Regions from separate parts of the Vreelandella titanicae genome, predicted to be linked through region 2. Evidence: predicted binding sites of a transcription regulator. Region 2 holds the regulator's gene; each other region holds the start of a gene.
What was found. Region 2 encodes sigma-54, which starts transcription at its own class of promoters, with help from an activator protein. Its sites were predicted from a motif close to TGGCACNNNNNTTGCTNT; they were not measured.

Region 1 (6,705 bases), 370 kb from region 2:
TGCTACTGCTGGTAGGCTGGTTGGCCTGGGAGAATCGCCAGACGATTGAGAGTGAACGCCGAGACAGTATTCAATACGTGGTGGAAAGCGTACAGAGCCAAATTGAAGCGCTACAAGAGCGGGTAGTTGCTGGAGAGCTCAGCCTTGAAGAAGCTCAACAGCGTGCCATCGACAATATGTCTAGCGTCAGTTTTGGCGGTGGAGAATATATCTTCTCCTTCGATGATGACCTAAAGATCGTTTCCCACCCCAAGCGCCCCCGCGGTGAAGACATGAGCGCTTACCAGGATGCCAGCGGCATGGATCTTTACGCTGCTTTTCGAGAAGCAGCTCAAGCTGGCGGTGGGCACGTTGACTACTACTCCCGTCGTATCACTGGTGATGAGCAGGTACCGAAAATCAGTTACGTGGCCTATCTTCCCGAATGGCAGTGGTCGCTGGCCACGGGTGTTTATGTAGATGATATAAACGAAGCTTTTATTACACGTTTAATTTACTCGGTAATGGTACTGCTGATTATAGGCCTTCCTGTAACGCTGCTAATGGGCTGGGTCATTCGTGATGTTGCTCGCAGGCTGGGGGGCGACCCACGCTATGCAGCTAGCGTAGTACGCCATATTGCTGATGGAGATTTGACCCAAACCACTCAGCTTTCGCCAAAGGATCAGCAGAGCTTACTATTTGATATCAACCGGATGCGTGAAACCCTGGCCAATACCATTGGCGATATTCACCACGGCGCAAACCAGGTTAACAGTGGCGTAGAGCAGATTGTGGGTGTTAATGAAGAGCTTTCCACACGCACCGAAGAGCAGGCAGCGTCGTTGGCCGAAACGGCCTCCAGCATGGAGCAGCTTACCGCCACGGTTAAACAAAATGCCGAACATGCGGATCACGCGCGAACACTTGCCACACGCACCGCTGACAGCGCTCAACGCGGCAGTGACTCAATGTCCACGGTGATCTCCACCATGGCGACGATTAACGAAAGCGCCACCCAAATGAGCAGCATCGTTAACACCATTGACGGCATCGCCTTCCAAACCAATATTTTGGCACTTAATGCTTCTGTGGAGGCCGCCCGAGCCGGCGAGCAGGGGCGCGGTTTTGCCGTTGTCGCCAATGAAGTTCGCCAACTAGCCAGCCGTTCGGCTGCCGCCGCCCAAGAGATCAAAACGCTGATCGAAGCGTCGGATAGCAAAGTGGTGGAAGGCAGCCGTCAAGTGCATGACACCGGCGATGAGATCAATGGCATGGTCGATGACATTAAACAGCTCAGTACACTGGTTCAGGAAATCTCTGCAGCCACCATTGAGCAGAGCAGCGGCATTGAGCAGGTCAATCAGGCGGTAACGCAGATGGATCAAATGACCCAGCAAAATTCCGGCCTGGTGCAAGAGAGTAACCACGCCACCCAAACGCTCGCACAGCTCAGTGCTCAGCTGCGTCAACTGGTTGCCCACTTCCGCATTAACCAGAGCACGGGACATGCACAAGCAAATTTACCCGCCTCGTCATCGGCTCCGCGTGCAGCTCTCCAGCACAGCGATTTTTGATGTCTTGTCATTGCGAGCGCAGTGAAGCAATCTCGGGGTTACCTGCCATCGCAGATCGAGATTGCCGCGTCGCTGCGCTCCTCGCAATGACATATGAGTAGGCTCCTTGCAATGACAAATGGGTGTCATCGCGAGCGAAGCGTGGCGATCTCGGTGTTGTCATTGGGAACGCAGTGAAGCAATCTCGGGGTTACCTGCCATCGTAGATCGAGATTGCCGCGTCGCTGCGCTCCTCGCAATGACATATGAGTAGGCTCCTCGCAATGACATATGAGTAGGCTCCTCGCAATGACATATGAGTAGGCTCCTTGCAATGACAAATGGGTGTCATCGCGAGCGAAGCGTGGCGATCTCGGTGTTGTCATTGGGAACGCAGTGAAGCAATCTCGGGGTTACCTGCCACCGCAGACCGAGATTGCCGCGTCGCTGCGCTCCTCGCAATGACATATGAGTAGGCTCCTTGCAATGACAAATGGGTGTCATCGCGAGCGAAGCGTGGCGATCTCGGTATTGTCATTGGGAACGCAGTGAAGCAATCTCGAGGTTACCTGCCATCGCAGATCGAGATTGCCGCGTCGCTGCGCTCCTCGCAATGACATATGAGTAGGCTCCTTGCAATGACATATGAATAGGCGCTAAACCTTACCTTGGTTATCCAGCTCTACCGCTTCGTGCATACGCGTGAGCAGATCTGGCACCGCGGCCTGAACACGGTTCCAGCTGGGGATAAAGGGTCGCTCACGTGGGTTATCCATAAAAAGATTGCCCGCTTCGAGCAGGTTACTGGCAAACAGCTCCACGGCCTGCTCTTCGCTGTGGCGATCAAGGCTTAGGCCGTTCATCGTCGCATCGTGGTCGTAGGCTTCGATCAAATCCAGCGCAAAGCGGTAGTAGGTAGCTTTAAGCGTGCGGAAGTCTTCGCTGCTAAAGGTAACCCCCTGGGTGGCTAGTTTGCGATAGAGCGCTTTTGAAATATCCAGGCTCATGCGGTTTAAGCCGCTATCAGGATCATCTTCGCTAACCGGCTGATGCTTGTGGTCGTAGGCATCGGCAATATCTACCTGGCAGAGCTGGCGCAGGGAGTAGTTGCGTTGTAACTCCGACAAAACGCCAATTTCCAGCCCCCAATCCGCAGGCATACGAATCCCCTCTAGCACTTCGCTGCGCATCGCAAACTCACCTGACAGTGGGTAGCGAAAGCTATCCAGGTAATCAAGGTAGGGCATCGGCCCACAGACAGTTTTAAGCGCCCGCAGCAGCGGTGTGACTAACAGCCGTGAGACGCGCCCATTCAGTTTGCCCTCGGCAATACGGGGGTAATAACCTTTGCAGAAGCTGTAATTGAAATTGGGGTGCGCCACCGGATACATCAAGCGCGCAAGCAGCCCACGCTCATAGGTCAAAATATCGCAGTCGTGAAGCCCTACCACCGTCGAGCGCCCAGACGACAGCATATAGCCTGCGCAATACCATACATTGCGCCCTTTCCCAGGCTCTAAAGCGCCTAAACCGTGCTCTTCCAGCTCCGCATCCAGGGCGCGCAGCCGTGGGCCATCGTTCCATAAGATGCGCGTGTGTTGCGGCAGGCGTGAGAAAAACTCCCGAGCATATAAAAATTGCTCGCGATCGGCTCTATCCAGGCCAATGACAATCTCGTTGAGATAAGGGACTTTAACCAGCTCATCGACGATCGCCGACAGCGCTGGCCCTTCCAGCTCCGAAAACAGCGACGGTAGAATCAGCCCCATTGGACGTCGTCGAGCAAACTGGCACAGCTCTTGTTCAAGCGCCTCCACCGAGCGCCGGGTAAGGTTGTGAAAGTCGGTAATAATTCCGTTTTGATGAAAGTCACTCATTCACTTACCTCCCTGGATTCATAGAACTGGGGTCAAAGTACTGGACTCAAATAACTGTACTCAAAGAACTGTACTCAAAGGACAGCGGCATCGCCCTTTTCCGCCGTCGCTAAACGGCGGTCATCTCGCCCCCACCAGTAGGCCACTCCCTCAGCCCAGCCGGTTGGCCCTGTGGCATCCGTGCGATAGAGCGAAGCGTTGCGGGGTTCTACGGCTAAGTCGTGACAACCTCGTATCACGACCGCTTGATCCACTGCTTCGAGCATAGTGATATCGTTTGGCCCATCTCCCAAACCCAATGAAAGAGGCATTCGCCCTCTTAATGCCGTGAAGCGTTTAACCAGCCACTCGACGGCATTGCCCTTATCGGCGGAGCGCCCCATTACATGCCAAAAGCGCCCACCTTGAGTAAGCTGTAAGCCATCCCCCTCTAAAGCGGCGCGAAACGTCTCAAGGGCCGCGGCCGAGTCTTCCCACAACAACGGTTCGCTACCTTCCCGCTGCCGAGCATCCCGGGCGCGAACTGCGTCGAGCCCGGTAAGCTCCATCACCTCAGCTACGCTCATCTCTCCCATGCGGGTAAAGCGAATATCCAAGCGTTCACGCCACACCTTTAATCGGGCACGTATAAAGCCAATATCCACACCAGGATGTTTGATAACGACACCATCACGTCCACTGCCTGGACGGTCTAAGCGTGCATGACACCAGCCAGGGGGGAGACCAATAACCGCACCATTTTCAGCAATAAATGGGGTTGCCGTGAGGCCCAGCGCTTCGCGCAGCGGTATCAGTTCGGCACGGGTTTTACTGGTCACCGGAACCACCGGCACCCCCATTTGCTTTAAGCGGGCAAGCCAGGGAGCAGCAGGGCTGAAGTCATAACTGTGATGGTCGAGCAGTGAGCCATCTAAATCGGTCAAGACAAGCCGCGGCTGCAGAGCCGGATCAACCGAAGGGGTTGACGCTGAAAGACGAGCGGGTTCAGGCATAGCACTACCTCTCTTCGGCCTTAACGCTTCGTTAAGACGTCATGTCTAGAACGCCTAAATAGCTATGGCCAGCTATTAACTACTATGACCAGCTATTAATTGCTACGTAAAGCATAGCAATTAATAAGCCAAAACAGAGAAGTGTCTATTCAACAGAGGGTTACGTGGCATTTGACGGGATAAATAAATCAGAGTACTTGAAAGCACCAAAAAGAGGCAGTTAAAACACACCACAAAGGTGCATGAAGCAGATCGGTGCGCTTTGTACAGCCCCTTTCAGAATAAGCATTAGCGATAACTAAGATGATAAAAAGTAAAAAAAGCTTTACCGCACTTGGCAACGCTTAATAAATAGCTATACTGATATTGTACCCACTGGCAATCCTGTACACCCCTCACCTGATGCCAGTGGACTGCAGTGAGCCAAGCCCTTTAATGCCCGCCTCCCCCGGCGGGCTTTTTTCTATGTCATTGCCCCTCTTATGTCATCGCGAGCGAAGCGTGGCGATCATGTTGCCGTCTCATTGCAAACATAGAGAAGCAATCTCGGGGTTAGCTATCACTGACAAATCAGATTGCCGCGTCGCTGCGCTTCTCGCAATGACATTTTCCTTATAGCTGAGCAGCTATTTACTCCTCTATTAACTGCCCCTTACTCCACATGAATCACCACCTCAACCCGCCGATTACGTGCACGCCCTTCCGCGGTGGCGTTGCTCTCTAGCGGTTTTGTTGCTGCCAAGCCGACTGCGCGAAGGCGTTCAGCATCCACGCCCGCCGCTTCCAGCGCTTCCACAATGGCAATGGCACGAGCACTCGACAGCGCCCAGTTAGATGAGAACTCCTCGGTGCTAATGGTCTGGCTATCCGAATGGCCCTCCACCCACACTTCGCCATCGTAGCGCTGAATAGTCTCGAGCAAACTGCTCACTAGTGACGACCCATCGTTGGTTAGCTCAGCCGTGGCAGAGGGAAACAGCAGTTGATCCTGTACACGCAGGCTAATCCCCTCAGCCACCCGCGATACTTCAACACCCTCCAGGTCGGGCAAATAGGTAGACTCTTCAACGCGTTCCGAAAGCGCCTGATTTAGCGCAGTCGCCCCCGCTACTGACTCATCGCTCACCACTTGTACATTTGCCGGGGGGTGGTCGGTTAACACCACCATGTAGTCAGCTAAGGGCGATGTAAAATCATCGCTGCCCGCGGGCATCAGTAGTTTTGGTAAGGAAATAACCGGCTCAGCAGGCGGCAATGGTGCTGCCAAAAGCGGTGGAACACCGAAGCTGACTCGTCGAGGAAGATCGGCCAGCTTGGGCAGCCCTGCCACGCCAAGTGCCGCACTAATCGCCATGGGGTTCAATCCTGCACTGCTCCACCGGGCGACACTCTCACGCTCATGGCTTACCTGGGCCAATGCTTCAGGCAGGGGGACTCCCAAAGTAGGCGAGGATGTGCCCGCGTCCTCGCTCACACTATCCTTCTGGTTCAATTGAGGAATAACCGGCCCTGCAGCGGCGATAATGACCACGAACAGAGCCACCAACAAGGTCATGATATCGAGATAACTGATCATCCAACCGCTACCGCTATCACTTTCATGATAGGCCGACATCAGCGAATCATGGCGCGGACCGCCGCGGTGATCTTCAAGCATTGGCATTATCGCTCATTCAAGTTTTTAACCTCGTGGCCGATCTTGCTAGGTATGATGAATTAGATACGTCGAATTAGGCATGGCAAACTAAGCAAAGCACATAGTCTATCAAAAGCCGTTTTGTAGCGAAAAAGGAACCAGCAGGTGCGCACCCGTCCCCGATTATTTCCATTACCCTATTTCATACGTCCTGTTAGTTTGGGGCTGGCAAGCTTAATGCTTAGCGGCTGCTTTTATGCCAACACATCTCAAGCGCCGATCGCCACTACCTACCCCTATACCGAACAGCAACGTATGCAGGCAGCTCACCACTGGGATGTGCTGGCCCGCCATGAAGCTACCAGCATTTTACAACGCGAGCGCGTTCGCAATCGCGATTTACACATCAGCGAGTCAGACAGTGAAGCACTGCACGCCTACAGTGGCGGTGAATTTGGGCGTGGCTTTCGCGCACTGCTGACCAGCGAACTGGTGTCACGGGGCGCTAACCTTACCACCGTCCCCACTGCAAACAGCGCCAATATCACTATCGACGTCGAAGTTGTCGAGCACCGTGACCGCGGCTTTATCCGCCCACCGGTTGGCGCTTTTACCGCACTCACCGCGGGCATTGCGGTAGCCACGATTCCGTTTAATCAGTGGAG
Region 2 (6,705 bases):
GTTTCTAAAACATTATCGAACATTGTACTATAACGCTACAAGGCATTACTGCACGAATGGGCTTTCCTATTGTTCAGGGTTATCAAAGTTGCAAAGGCTTGCTTACCCTCGCCTAAACCTGCTCTCGGCCCTGGTGATGCGGGTATGCCCCCCAGGGAGTCGCCTCAATTACTGCCTATTAGAGGTGTCGAGATGTTATTCTTACCGGTTACTACTTTTATATTTTCATTTGTTAAGAGAAAACGCTATGCGCCAGCCTATCGCCCCCTCCAGCCTACTACGTGAAAGCGCACTGCGTACGCTACAAATCGAGCAGGCAGCGATTGGAGGCCTTCAGGCTAAGCTAGACGAAAGCTTTGATCGCGCCTGTGAGCTAATTCTCGCCTGCCAAGGTCGTGTAGTGGTGACCGGTATGGGCAAGTCGGGGCATATTGCTGGCAAGCTAGCGGCGACACTTGCCAGTACCGGCACGCCGGCTTTTTTCGTTCACCCCGGCGAAGCCAGCCATGGCGATCTAGGCATGATTACCCGCGCAGATGTAGTGTTGGCGCTCTCTAACTCGGGCGAAACTGCCGAAGTCACTGCTCTGCTACCACTGCTTAAACGCCTGGGCACACCGCTGGTCAGCATGACGGGGCGACCCCACTCCACGCTTGCCAAGCACGCTGATGCGCACCTAAACAGTGGCGTTGAGCGTGAGGCTTGCCCGCTCGACCTCGCCCCCACCAGTTCCACCACCGCGGCTCTCGCCCTGGGTGATGCACTGGCGGTTGCGTTACTGGAAGCACGCGGCTTTACCGCTGAAGATTTTGCCCTCTCCCACCCCGGCGGCAGTTTAGGCAAGCGCTTACTGCTACGCGTTAGAGACCTCATGCACGACGGCGCACGCCTGCCCCAGGTCGCATTGGGCAGCCCGCTGCGCGACGCATTACTCGAAATTACTCGGCAAGGGCTTGGCTTTACCTGCGTAGTGGATAGTGAAGGACGATTAGCCGGGGTCTACACCGATGGCGACCTACGCCGCACACTGGATCAATTCCATAATCTGCGCGACGTGCTCGTTGATGATGTCATGACTCGACCGGGCAAACGCATAGGCCCCGACATCCTGGCGGCCGAAGCGGTACGCATCATGGAAGAAAGCCGTATTACCGCGCTAGCGGTGGTTGATGAACAACAGCGCCCAATTGGGGCTCTACATATGCACGACCTGCTCGCCAGCGGCGTTATTTAACCCAGCGGCGTCAACACGACCTGCTTTACGAACTGATTGATATGGAGGTTCTATGACCCTACCTGCCTCGCTACTCGACCGACTCCGCCGTGTACGCCTGCTAGCACTGGATGTTGACGGCGTCCTTACCGATGGGCGCCTCTACTTTCAGGCCGATGGTATCGAAATCAAAGCATTCCACACCCAGGATGGCCACGGGCTAAAGCTTCTCAAACGTGTGGGCGTACATGTCGCGTTGATTACCGGGCGCGACTCCCCCATGGTTAGCCAACGCGCGGCGGCACTCGGCATTGACCATGTTCACCAAGGCTGTGAAGACAAGCTGGCCACACTTCGCGGGCTCTGCCAGCGCCTCGATATTGAACTAGAGCAGGTGGCTTATTGTGGCGACGACCTACCCGACCTAGCGGCTATCAAACGTTGCGGCGTCGGCATTACCGTGCCAAACGCGCCGGACTATATGCATACCCACGCCGACTGGACTACCCAACGCCTGGGTGGCCACGGTGCCGTACGTGAGATCTGCGATACGCTGCTTGAATCTCAAGGACACTGGGGCGCGGTGCTCGACACCTATCTGCACGGCCGCACGTAAATGTTTAAACGCTTTAAAGTACGCCTCTGGTTAGCCGGGCTAGTCATCGCACTAGGGATTCTGCTGGTATGGCTTGACCCCCGCGGGCCTCAAGACACCAGCATCGATCCCGAAGCACAGGCTCAGGAACCTGGCCACGTGCTGGAAAATGCTGAGATTACCCTATTCGGGGATAACGGCAGTGTCATGCAGTCGCTAAAAACACCGCGCCTTATCCATACCCCGCAGCGCAGCGAAACCTGGACGGAAGAGCCCGAGGCAGTACTGTATGACAGCGAAAACCGTCAGTGGCTGGCCAGCGCCGATGTAGGCACGCTCAACACCGCTACCCAAGCCCTGCTGCTGTCAGGCTCGGCTCGACTGTTTGCACCAGATGAAGGCTGGCAGCTAGATACCGAGCTACTGCACTATGATGGCCTCGAGCAGCATGCATGGAGTGACACACCGGTATTGATGCAGCAACCGCCGCAGCAAATGAGCGCTTCACGTATGGACGTTTGGCTTAACACCAGCCAGGTTCGCTTAACGGATAATGTGCGCGGCACGCACCCCCCAGCCACACAACGCTAATAGGAACCGCCATGAAAGCCATTATTTCCCCAGCCCTGCTCTACACTGCACTGTTCGGTTTAGCGATACCTTTATCAGTATTAGCCCAAACCAACTCATCTTCCCAGACCCCAGTGGAAGTGGAAGCCGACCGTTTAGATCTTGATCAGCGGGCAGGCACAGCTGTTTACACTGGGGATGTGGACATTCGCCAAGGCGAAATGCAACTGCGCGGCGAGCGGGTAGAGATCAAACGTAACGACGCGGGCGAACTCTCGACAGCCACCGCCACCGGTGAGCGCGCCTACTTGCGCCATCAAGGCGAAGGGCAAGATGGCCCCACGGAAGGCTGGGCGCGGCGGATTATTTATCACGTCGCCGAGCGTCGCGTAGAGCTGATCGACCAAGCCGAACTGACCCAGAAAGAGGACACCTTTAGCGGCGGTCGCCTTGAGTATTTTATTGACCGAGAAGTGATTCAAGCGCGCTCTGACGTTGACGGCAGCGAGCCCCAGCGCATACGCATGACCCTTCAGCCTGAACAATAGGGAGCTTAGCTGTGGCCACTGCTGACACTGCGCCGATCAAAACCCTTTATGCCCACCACCTGGCTAAAAGCTACAAACGCCGCCGAGTGGTCAAAGACATCAATCTGGAGATCTCCCAAGGCAGTGTCGTTGGCCTTTTGGGCCCCAACGGCGCGGGCAAAACCACCTCATTTTATATGATTGTTGGGCTGGTCAAATCCGACGCTGGCAAGGTGGGTATCGACGATGTGGATTTAACGCGCGCCCCCATGCACGAGCGCGCAGCCGCGGGGATTGGCTACCTACCTCAAGAGGCGTCTATTTTCCGCAAACTCTCGGTTGCCGAGAATATTATGGCGATACTCGAGACCCGCAAAGAGCTTAACCGCAGCGACCGCGAGCAGCGTCTGGAAGCGCTACTCGAAGACTTCCATATTACCCATATTCGCGACAACCTGGGCATGAGCCTTTCGGGCGGCGAGCGCAGGCGTGTAGAAATAGCCCGCTCGCTAGCCACAGAGCCCGCTTTTATTCTGCTCGATGAGCCTTTTGCGGGCGTTGACCCCATCTCGGTAGGTGAGATTAAAACCATCATTCGTGCACTGAAACAGCGCCATATCGGCGTGCTGATCACCGATCACAACGTGCGTGAAACACTAGATATTTGCGACATCGCCTATATCGTCGGCGATGGGCAAATTATCGCCAGTGGCTCACCCGCCTCGATTCTCACCAACCAAAAAGTAAGGGATGTGTATTTGGGTGCCGATTTTCGCCTGTAATGTTTTTGCCTTAATCGCCCCTAAATAGCGCTTTAAAACAACTTTACTACCAATGGCATGCTTATTGCACTTGCGCCAAGCACTCACTCGCACTAGGGTGGAGCATTCTGATTAACGAGTGGTTCTCAGATGGTCATGAAAGCTTCTCTCCAACTGCGTATCGGCACACAGCTGACCATGACGCCCCAGTTGCAGCAGGCCATTGCGCTGCTGCAACTCTCTACGCTGGATCTTCGTCAAGAAATTCAGCAGGCCCTTGATGCCAATCCCATGCTGGAGCAGGAAGATGAGTTTAGTGAGCAGGCTGTCAGCGAGCCTAAGGAAGAAGAGTGGTCAGAGAGCATCCCTACTGAGCTCTCGGTAGATAGCGACTGGTCAGATACCTATCAAGATATGGGAAGCCAGGGGGGCAGCAGCAGCGAAGGCCCCGACTTTGAGCGTCAGGCAGCCGGTCAGAGCCTGCATGGCCACCTGCTGTGGCAACTCGCCATGACCGATTTTAGCGCTCGCGAGCAGCTTGTCGCGGAAAGTTTAATCGACGCGCTAGACGCCAACGGCTACCTGACCCAGCCGCTCAACGACATCCGTGAAGGGCTTCGTGCCCAGAGCATTGACGGGCTAAGCCAGCGCGAAGTGGAAACCATTCTACTCAAGCTCCAGCAGTTTGAGCCGACCGGCATATTTGCCCGTGACTTGCGTGAATGCTTGATGCTGCAGCTCGCCGCCCTCCCCGATGATACGCCACTGCTGGTTCCCGCCCGCCGTTTAGTGCGGCAGTTTCTCGAAGCGCTTGGCAAAGACGATATGCGCCTGCTGAAACGCCGTCTAGGGCTCGACGACGAACAGCTGGCCGATGTCATCCTGCTTATTCGCAGCCTAGACCCACGGCCAGGCAGCGCTTACGGCGACACCGACGACAGCTATGTCACCCCCGATCTAGTCGTCCGCCACGATAATGAAGGCTGGCATTTAGAGCTCAACCCCGAGGCCCTGCCACGACTGCGCATTCAGCCCGACTACGCCAGCTTGATTAAGCGTGCGGATAAAAGCGATGACAACCAGTTTCTCAAAGAGCACCTCCAGGAAGCGCGCTGGTTGATCAAGAGCCTTTCTAGCCGAAACGATACGCTGCTGCGTGTTGGTCGCGAAATCATTACCCGCCAGATTGGCTTTTTAGAGCACGGCGAAGAAGCCATGAAACCACTGATACTGGCCGACATTGCCGAAGCCGTGGAGATGCACGAGTCGACTATTTCACGGGTAACGACGCAAAAATATATCCATACACCCCGTGGTGTGTTTGAACTCAAATACTTTTTCTCAAGCCAGGTGAGCGGCCAAGATGGCGACAGCCACTCCAGCACCGCCATCCGGGCACGACTCAAGAAACTGATTCAAGAGGAGCCGCCCGGCAAGCCACTTTCAGACAGCCGCTTAGTGACGCTATTAGGCGAAGGAGGAATTCAAGTGGCGCGTCGTACGGTGGCGAAATACCGTGAAGCCATGGGCATTCCCTCTTCCAGTGAACGGCGTCGTTTGCGCTAACTGCGTTAACGTTTCAGGGAAACTCTCGACAAGGGCTTTGCAACGCGGCAAAAAGGGTTACAATCGAAGTACAGTCCGATGGATAAGGAGCACGTCAATGCAAGTAAATATCACTGGTCATCACGTAGAACTGACTGACGCCTTGCGTGACTATGTCAACGAAAAGCTTGAGCGTGTAGAGCGCCATTACGACAATATAACTACGGTGCAAGTCACCTTATCAGTGGAGAAAGAGCGCCAGCAGGCCGCCTGTACGCTGCACGCCGCAGGTGCTGACTTACATGCGGAAGCCCTAGACAGTGATATGTACGCCGCTATCGACGCACTAGCGGACAAAATCGACCGTCAACTCGTTAAACACAAGGAAAAAGCACAAGCTCGCGCCCAAGGCGCCGGTGTGCGTTAATTCAATGACGTTGGAAACCATACTCCCCCCGGAACGCGTTCTGTTCGACGTCCCCGGGGGCAGCAAAAAAAGGGTGCTGGAGTTTTACAGCACCTTTATCGCCCAAAATATTCCCAGCCTGGACAGCCAAGAAGTGTTTAGCCGTTTAATCGGCCGCGAGCGCTTAGGCAGTACGGGTATTGGTAACGGCGTGGCTATTCCTCATGCGCGTAGCCCCCACTGCAACGCCCCTATCGCTGGATTTTTAAAACTGGCTGAAGCGATCGATTTTGACGCTATCGACGGCGACCCGGTAGATCTGGTGTTTGTCCTGTTGGTACCCGAAGAGGCAGATGACACGCATCTCTCACTACTGGGTCAGGTAGCGACCATCATGAATGATGCGGACACGCGCCAGCAACTGCGTAAAGCAGCCAGCCAGCGCGAACTGCTTGAGCTGATTACCGCCAAAATTCGCGAGCAATCAGCGGCCTAAGGGCCTGAAACCCTGTTCAGGGCAGATCATAGCAGGTTATTCGCTCACCACCCTCAACGCAGCTTGATCAAAGCAAAGAGAGACTCTATGCAACTGGTGATCATTAGCGGCCGCTCCGGGTCAGGTAAATCTATCGCCTTGCAAGCGCTGGAAGATCTTGGCTACTACGCGATTGATAACCTCCCAGCTATGTTGCTGGGGTCGTTGGTGGATGAACTGCGTGACCAGGGCGACCGGGCACATTTAGCGGTGAGTATTGATGCCCGCAACTTGCCGGGAGCTCTGGAGCGCCTGCCCTCTTTATTAGACGAGTTGCGCCAGCGTAAAATCGACTTTCAAGTTATTTACCTGACCACCGATGCGCGCATACTGCTTGAGCGTTACTCAGCAACGCGTCGCCGTCATCCGCTGACCCGCGATAGCGAAATGACGCTGGAAGAGGCGATCAATAAAGAAGAGACGACGCTGGAAGATATTCGCGATCTGGCCGACCTATTGATCGATACATCACGATTATCGGTGCACGATTTACGCCGTCGCATTACCGACCAAGTAGCCCATCAGCGGCGCGACAAGCTGACGCTAACGCTGG
Region 3 (6,705 bases), 2.6 Mb from region 2:
CGGTTTCCCAAGGCAGGCTCGCCCACTTGATCCGGTAGTTGGAATAGGCCGAATAGGCGTCGGATGTTGACATCATCGGGCACTCCTCTATTAAGCGTTTCGCGTGCTGTTAGCGCTCGTACTCAGACAACGTTGAACAGGCACCGCAACGCCCGCAGCCCGCTTTGATATCGCTAGAGCGCAACGCTGCGAGCTTGAGACGTCTGCCCAACGGCGCCAGGATCGACTCCATAAAGTCGGCGCTGGGCGGCTTATGATCTTCTAATGGCGTGCCGTTAATCGGCACGAACGGCACTACAAAGGGATAAACGCCGATTTCGATTAGGTGTTGGCAGGTTTCCAGAATGGCCTCGCGGGTATCCCCGAGCCCGGCAAGAATATAAGTGCTGACTTGCCCGCGGCCAAAGACGTCAACAGCATCGCGAAACGCCTGCATATACTCTTCGATGCCAACCTCTGCCTTGCCTGGCATTAGCGTTTTTCTTAGCGAAGGTGTGACCACTTCGAGATGCATGCCCAGGCTGTCAATGCCAGCTTCCTTCATGCGGGCATACCAAACGGGATCCTTCGGTGGTTCGCACTGCCCTTGCAGCGGAAGATCCACGGCCGCTTTGATGGCCCTGGCACTTTCGCAAAGGACGCTGGCTCCTCGGTCAGACGTGGCTGGCGTTCCGGTAGTCATGACCATATGTTTGACACCGTCGAGCTCGACAGCGGCCTTAGCCACCTCGGCCAGTTGGTCTGGGGACTTATGCGCAATGGTGCGCCCGGCTTGGAGTGATTGACCAATCGAGCAGAATTTGCAGGCTTTGCGCCTGCTCTCATAGCGGATGCATGTTTGCAGTACCGTCGTGGCCAGTACATCGCGGCTATGCAAGGTGGCGATATGCGTGTAGGGGACGCCGTCAGCGGTTTGCAGGTCGTAGAAGTGGGGCGTATCTGCAAAGGTAATATCGGCCATAGGAATCGTGTTTTCAGTCAGCCTATGCCCTTCATCACCTGACACTACGCTAAACGGTGAACGCCATGCCGACTGGGTATAGACGGGCACCATCATAGTGATTCCATCGATGGTTATTGCCTGATGGTCAGAAGGGCCAGCGCCGCCCCGTCGGCTGACATGCTCTTGTGATGCATCCTGCAGGCGTACGCCATGGGTTTGAAGTTCGGTGAACAAGCGTGAGCGATCGGCGAGCTTACTCATCTTCATCTCCTTGGGCATTATGGCCCTGAGCGGAAGTGGCCAGTGGCTGGCAGCAGTGGGCGGGCATATCGTTAATGACTAAGCTCAACAGTTCAGGACGCCCATAGTGGCCCACCGAATCCATCATTCGCTTACGCTTGGTAATCAGAGCGAAATCCAGGTCGGCAATAACGATGCCTTCTCCTTTGCGCAGCGGCTCGGCCAAGTGCTTACCTTCTGGCGAGATAATGGCGGTGTTACAGCCATCACGCAGAGCACGTTGTAGCGTGGTGTCGGGGGTAATGGATTCGATTTGGGAGTCGGTTAGCCAGCCGGTGGCGTTAACCACGAAACAGCCCGCTTCAAGGGCGTGATGACGGATGGTTACTTCAATTTGATCCGCAAAGACTGGGCCGACCAGCGAGCCAGGAAACTGGCTGCAGTGGATCTGCTCGTGCTGGGTCATCAGGGCATAACGTGCCAACGGATTGTAGTGCTCCCAGCAGGCCAGGGCGCCAACACGGCCCACGGCGCTATCCACCACCTTCAAGCCCGAGGCATCGCCCTGGCCCCAAATCATGCGTTCGTGGTAGGTCGGCGTGAGCTTTCGGCGTTTCAGCAACAGACGCCCGTCGCTATCAAAGATCAGTTGAGTATTGTAGAGGGTGCCATGATCACGCTCATTAACGCCAAGCACGACGACGATGCTCAGGGTGCGAGCGCGCTCAGCGACAGCATCAGTGATCGGGCCTGGTACCACCACGGCCTGTTCATACAGCCGGAAGTGCTCGGCGCCACAGGCCACGGCGGGGTAGACAAATGAAAAGTACGGATAGTAGGGAACGAAGGTTTCGGGGAACACGATCAGCTCAGCCCCCTTGCTGGCCGCTTCGTCGATTGTATCCAGTACCTTGACCAGCGTGCCGCCAACACTCTCAAGATCGGGAGAAAGCTGAGCGGCAGCGGCCCGCACTATGGTCGTTCCTGTCATGTTTGCTTGTGCCATGACCGCTGCTCCCCTTAGACCGTCCAGGTATCGATGATCAGTGCATCGTCGCGCACGTGAAGCAGCTTGAGGTCAAGCACATCCAGTGGATTGATCGCGCGGATGCCCTCAATGAGTGACGGTTCGCCATGACCATAGAGTGCTTGAAGAGCAAAGCGGCAGGCGTAGACCTTGCCTCCCTCGGCCATAAACTTGGTCAACTGATTGTTGAAATTCATGTGGCCGGGAAACGCTTCATCGCCCAGGGTCGGGAAGCCACGCTGGACACCCAAAGTGACGCCAGGGCCATACAGTAAGATGGAGGTTTCAAAGCCTTTACGCAGCAAACGCGTTGCCTGCAGCATATTCACGAAGCCGATCGACCCCTCAAAGGCAACCGTATGAAAAGTTACCAGGGCTTTTTCGCCTGGTTTCGCTTTTACGTCTTCAAAAACCTTCTCTTCGTAGTCGACCAGAAAATCGCCTTTCTTGTTGAGTGGTTGCGTCACTGTAGGCATGTCTAAGCTCCGTTTATTGCGAGTGGGAGAGTCGTTAACCGCCGTGCTTACACAAGCGGTACGATCAATACGGAGCAATCGACGTGCCAATTGATATGCTTATTGATCCAATCAATTGTCGATCATGTAGGTCGCTCTAAGCCTAAAAATTGACCAAATTTTTAGGCTAAAAAAATAATAAAAGGCTAATGTTTCAAAAAAACTGTGTTTTTCACCTTATTTGTGCAATAAAAGTGTGTTTTGCACCATTAAGTACATATGCAATCAATTTTTTATTTGTGCAATCTTTAGCCCATCAGTGATAAGTTTTGGTCGATAAGAAGAGTAGGTAACAATGTTTATTTAACGACGGGGAAGATATGCATACATCTGAGCTGGAACGCTGGCGAAAACGTTTAGACAAGGAGGTCAGCCAGCCAGCTTATCGTCTGGTCGCTGAATTGATTGCTGAAGATATCGGTAGTGGTCGGCTGCAGCCCCGCGAGCGACTGCCCCCGCTGAGAGAACTGGCGGGGGCTTTGAGTATCAATTACACGACGGCGGCGCGTGCCTATAACGAAGCTAAGCTGCGTGGCTTGATTGACTCGCATCCGGGCTCGGGCACTTTTATTAAAGGTAAGGCAGTGTCAGTGAAGCCGAGCAGTGGTTATGAGATGACCATGAACCTAATGATTGAGCCCGCGATACCGACGTTGATTGAACGAGTACGCGATAGCGCTATCTCGGTGTTGGCCCAGCGTGATCTTTACTCACTGCTGCGTTATCAAACCTTTGGTGGCAGCCATCATGACCGTGTGGCTGCGCTCCAATGGCTGGATCGGCGGCTGGACAACACGACACTGGAACAGGTCTTGATATGCCCCGGTATTCACAGCGGCCTGGTTGGGTTGCTGATGCAGTTGGTAGTCCCAGGTCAGCTAATCTGTGTCGAAAGCTTGGTCTACCCTGGCCTAAAGGCTATTGCGGCTCAGCTCGGGCTGACCCTGCATTCATTGGAGCGTGACTCCGATGGCCCCCTTGTTCGCTCCTTCGAGGATATCTGTAAACAGGGGCAAGTGGCCGTTTTGTACATTAATCCCACCATCCAAAACCCCACGACGACGACTATTCCCTTGGGGCGTCGTGAAGCTTTGGCCGATGTTGCCTTACGCTATAGCATCCCGATTATTGAAGATGATGCTTACACCATGCTCAGCGAAGAGAAGGTCGTCCCTATTGCTAACTTGGCCCCTGAGCTCACTTACTATCTGACGGGGACTGCCAAGTGTTTTGGCCCCGGTTTGCGATCAGGATTCCTACACGCCCCTACCAAGCGGCAGGCGCAGAGAACCGCTGGCGCGCTTCGAGCCACCTCGGTGATGTCCAGCCCGCTGATTGATGCCCTGGTCACCGAGTGGATAACCGATGGGACGGCGGATGCCATGCTTAAAGCGATCCGTATCGAGGCCATTGCCCGCCTTGAAATAGCCGAGAAGATTCTGGGACGTCAGCGCATCGTGTCTGCCAAAGGTGCTTTCCACCTATGGCTTAAGCTGCCCAAGCACTCTGGCTGGAACCCTTCAGAGCTGGCGGTGCAATTACGTTCACATGGCGTTAGTGCGGTTGCCAGCGCTGCTTTTAGTACCGACAACCATCCCCCTGAAGCTCTGCGCTTGTGCTTCGGTGGTCAACTGACAAGAGAGGACTGGGAGGAAAGGCTGCATTATGTGGCGGATATCATCGACCAGCCTGCCTATCTGTCATCTCTGACGATGTAACCTTGGTCAACTGTCCTAGTGACGGTTTGGTATTGATTAGCCAGACGAATAGCAAAAGTGGTTTAACGCCCATTATCTTCGGCGATGAATGACTAGGAGTCTTCATCTCCCTGGTTTAATGCACGCTGTGGAGCACTACCACGGTTGCGATCCGTCGTCTGATCCGGCTTTTTTGAGGCCTTCTGAGCCTGTACTTGTCAGCTGTGCATAGGCATAGTCGTTAAGTTAGTTTGAACGCTAACAAAGCTATTTATCGCCTAGCTGGTTCGGTTTCGTTTAGGAGGTGCCCGTTAATATGTTGATATATATTGTCTTTTTGATGATCTTTGTGGGCGTGACCGCAGCTCTGTATCAGGTGTATGAAATTCATTACAACATCAACGTCGGCAACGATAAAAAGTTGTCGAAGGCTGATAAAAGCCACTTACAAGCGCTTTCTGACCAAGCCAAAACCGCCACGCAAACCCATGCCCGGCCAGACTTTGATCAAGCGGCAGCCAATGCCTTGAGCCCTAATCTCGATCGGGATATCGCACTGAAGGCTTTTGCTGAAGAGGAAAAAGGCGTCTACGCGATTCCTTTGTTGCGGCGTAAAGCGCGGTTGTGTTTTAACGGCGATAGCAGTGCGAATGTAAACAGCGTAAAAGTGCGTCACTTGCCGTTTTGGAAAACAACGCTGCCGCATACCAATATACGCGCAGCGTTGATTACACTGGTTATTTTGAACTGTTTCTTGGTTCAGCTACTGGCTGCCATGAGTGTTTATACGCTGGGTTATCCAGTCTCGATGCCTTGGCTGGCTTGGCTAAACGACCCCATGGCAGTCATGCTGCTGATTTATGCCTTTATCGTTACGTCACTGCTTATTACGAAGTTTGATAGATATATGCACGACCTCTATCAACTCGGCAAGCTGTTTCAGAAAAAAGCTGTTTAGCCGTCAGTGCAGCGCGTAATCTCATCGGCCAACTGCTCCAGCAGCGCATCGTAGAGACCTGCATCCAGCGTCAGACCTACGCCCAAGGGATCCATGACGCCGATATAAGCGGACGTATCCCCAAAGACGTTATTGACCATCTGCGGATTGAACTGGGGTTCACTAAACACACACTGGATATTTTCATCATTCACCAGCGTTTGCAGCTTCTCGATACGCGCAGGGCTAGGTGAAGAGGCATCGCCAATGGAGATGGCCCCAGCCGCGTGCACATTAAAGGCCTCCTCAAAGTACTGGTAAGCATCATGGAAAACAATAAAGCGTGTGTCGGCGCTGCTGGCCAAACGATCCTGAATATGTTCCTGAAGGCTGGTTAAGTCCTCTTTCCCCTGGGCGGCGTTGTCGCGATAGTACGCTGCGTTATCAGGGTCGATCTCACTTAACTGTTCGGCGATGGCATCCAGCCAACGGCGGGCATTGGCAGGATCCAGCCAGGCATGGGGATTCATGCCGGTATGGCTGTGATCATGGCCGTGGTGGTCATGATCGTGCCCACTTTCGTCATGGCTGTCTGCATAGTGGTGGTGTTCGTGATCGCCGTGATCATGCTCATGATGATCGTGATCATAGTGCCCGTGACCGTGTTCATCCCCATCGTTGAGCGCAAAGGTCGCGCCTTCGCGGTATTCCAATGTGGTGATGCCAGGCACATCCATTAGCTCAAGGTGGCGTGCATCACCCGCCAGGCTGTCGATGGCGCCGGATAGCCAGGGCGTCAGCGCGTCGCTTACCCATACCACCAGGTCCGCATCATCGAGGGATTGTGCTTCAGAAGGGCGTAGCGAATAACCATGCGGCGAAGCACCGGGCTGAATAAACAGCTCAGGATCGCCGCGCTCCCCCATCACCTTAGCGACAAGCGAATACACGGGTGGAATATCCACCGCCACATGCGGCACTTCTGCGGCGGCAACCAGCGGGAAAGCCGCTAATAGCGGCCAAGACAAACGAGCTAAACGGTTATTCATCAGGGTTCTCCTCATCATCAACTATGGCTTTTCTGGGTTCGAACATAGGCATCGACACTCGCCTATGCGAGATGGATATGTTATAACATTACAAATGCAGAAAAGACGACCTTCAATTATGCGGCTTGCTCAGCCTCCTGATCACGATGCGATTCTGAACGTTCGCCAACTGAACGTTCGTTTCGGCGGACAGCATATCCTCGAGAACATCAATCTCGATTTATATCGGCAACAGGTGGTGACCCTGATTGGCCCTAATGGCTCGGGGAAATCCACACTAGTGAAAACGCTGATCGG

Region 1: HZS52_RS20960 (HAD-IIB family hydrolase) is a predicted target of sigma-54. The motif match lies at 4,518-4,535, and genes of this name have one in related genera.
Region 3: HZS52_RS07265 (MSMEG_0572/Sll0783 family nitrogen starvation response protein) is a predicted target of sigma-54. The motif match lies at 2,758-2,775, and genes of this name have one in related genera.

Annotation. Positions count from the first base shown of each region.
Region 1 covers NZ_CP059082.1:4,546,595-4,553,299, forward strand. The annotation lists gene HZS52_RS20950 (methyl-accepting chemotaxis protein) at 1-1,556, shown strand, start outside; gene HZS52_RS20955 (glycosyltransferase family protein) at 2,192-3,412, opposite strand; gene HZS52_RS20960 (HAD-IIB family hydrolase) at 3,487-4,404, opposite strand; gene HZS52_RS20965 (OmpA family protein) at 5,057-6,067, opposite strand; gene HZS52_RS20970 (hypothetical protein) at 6,278-6,705, shown strand, end outside.
Region 2 covers NZ_CP059082.1:4,174,992-4,181,696, forward strand. The annotation lists gene HZS52_RS19320 (KpsF/GutQ family sugar-phosphate isomerase) at 248-1,234, shown strand; gene HZS52_RS19325 (KdsC family phosphatase) at 1,287-1,829, shown strand; gene lptC (LPS export ABC transporter periplasmic protein LptC) at 1,830-2,399, shown strand; gene lptA (lipopolysaccharide transport periplasmic protein LptA) at 2,411-2,926, shown strand; gene lptB (LPS export ABC transporter ATP-binding protein) at 2,938-3,687, shown strand; gene HZS52_RS19345 (RNA polymerase factor sigma-54) at 3,817-5,232, shown strand; gene hpf (ribosome hibernation-promoting factor, HPF/YfiA family) at 5,330-5,638, shown strand; gene HZS52_RS19355 (PTS sugar transporter subunit IIA) at 5,643-6,113, shown strand; gene rapZ (RNase adapter RapZ) at 6,201-6,705, shown strand, end outside.
Region 3 covers NZ_CP059082.1:1,549,303-1,556,007, forward strand. The annotation lists gene HZS52_RS07250 (MSMEG_0567/Sll0786 family nitrogen starvation N-acetyltransferase) at 1-76, opposite strand, end outside; gene HZS52_RS07255 (MSMEG_0568 family radical SAM protein) at 110-1,204, opposite strand; gene HZS52_RS07260 (Nit6803 family nitrilase) at 1,197-2,189, opposite strand; gene HZS52_RS07265 (MSMEG_0572/Sll0783 family nitrogen starvation response protein) at 2,204-2,686, opposite strand; gene HZS52_RS07270 (aminotransferase-like domain-containing protein) at 3,046-4,443, shown strand; gene HZS52_RS07275 (hypothetical protein) at 4,739-5,380, shown strand; gene HZS52_RS07280 (zinc ABC transporter substrate-binding protein) at 5,377-6,408, opposite strand; gene HZS52_RS07285 (metal ABC transporter ATP-binding protein) at 6,527-6,705, shown strand, end outside.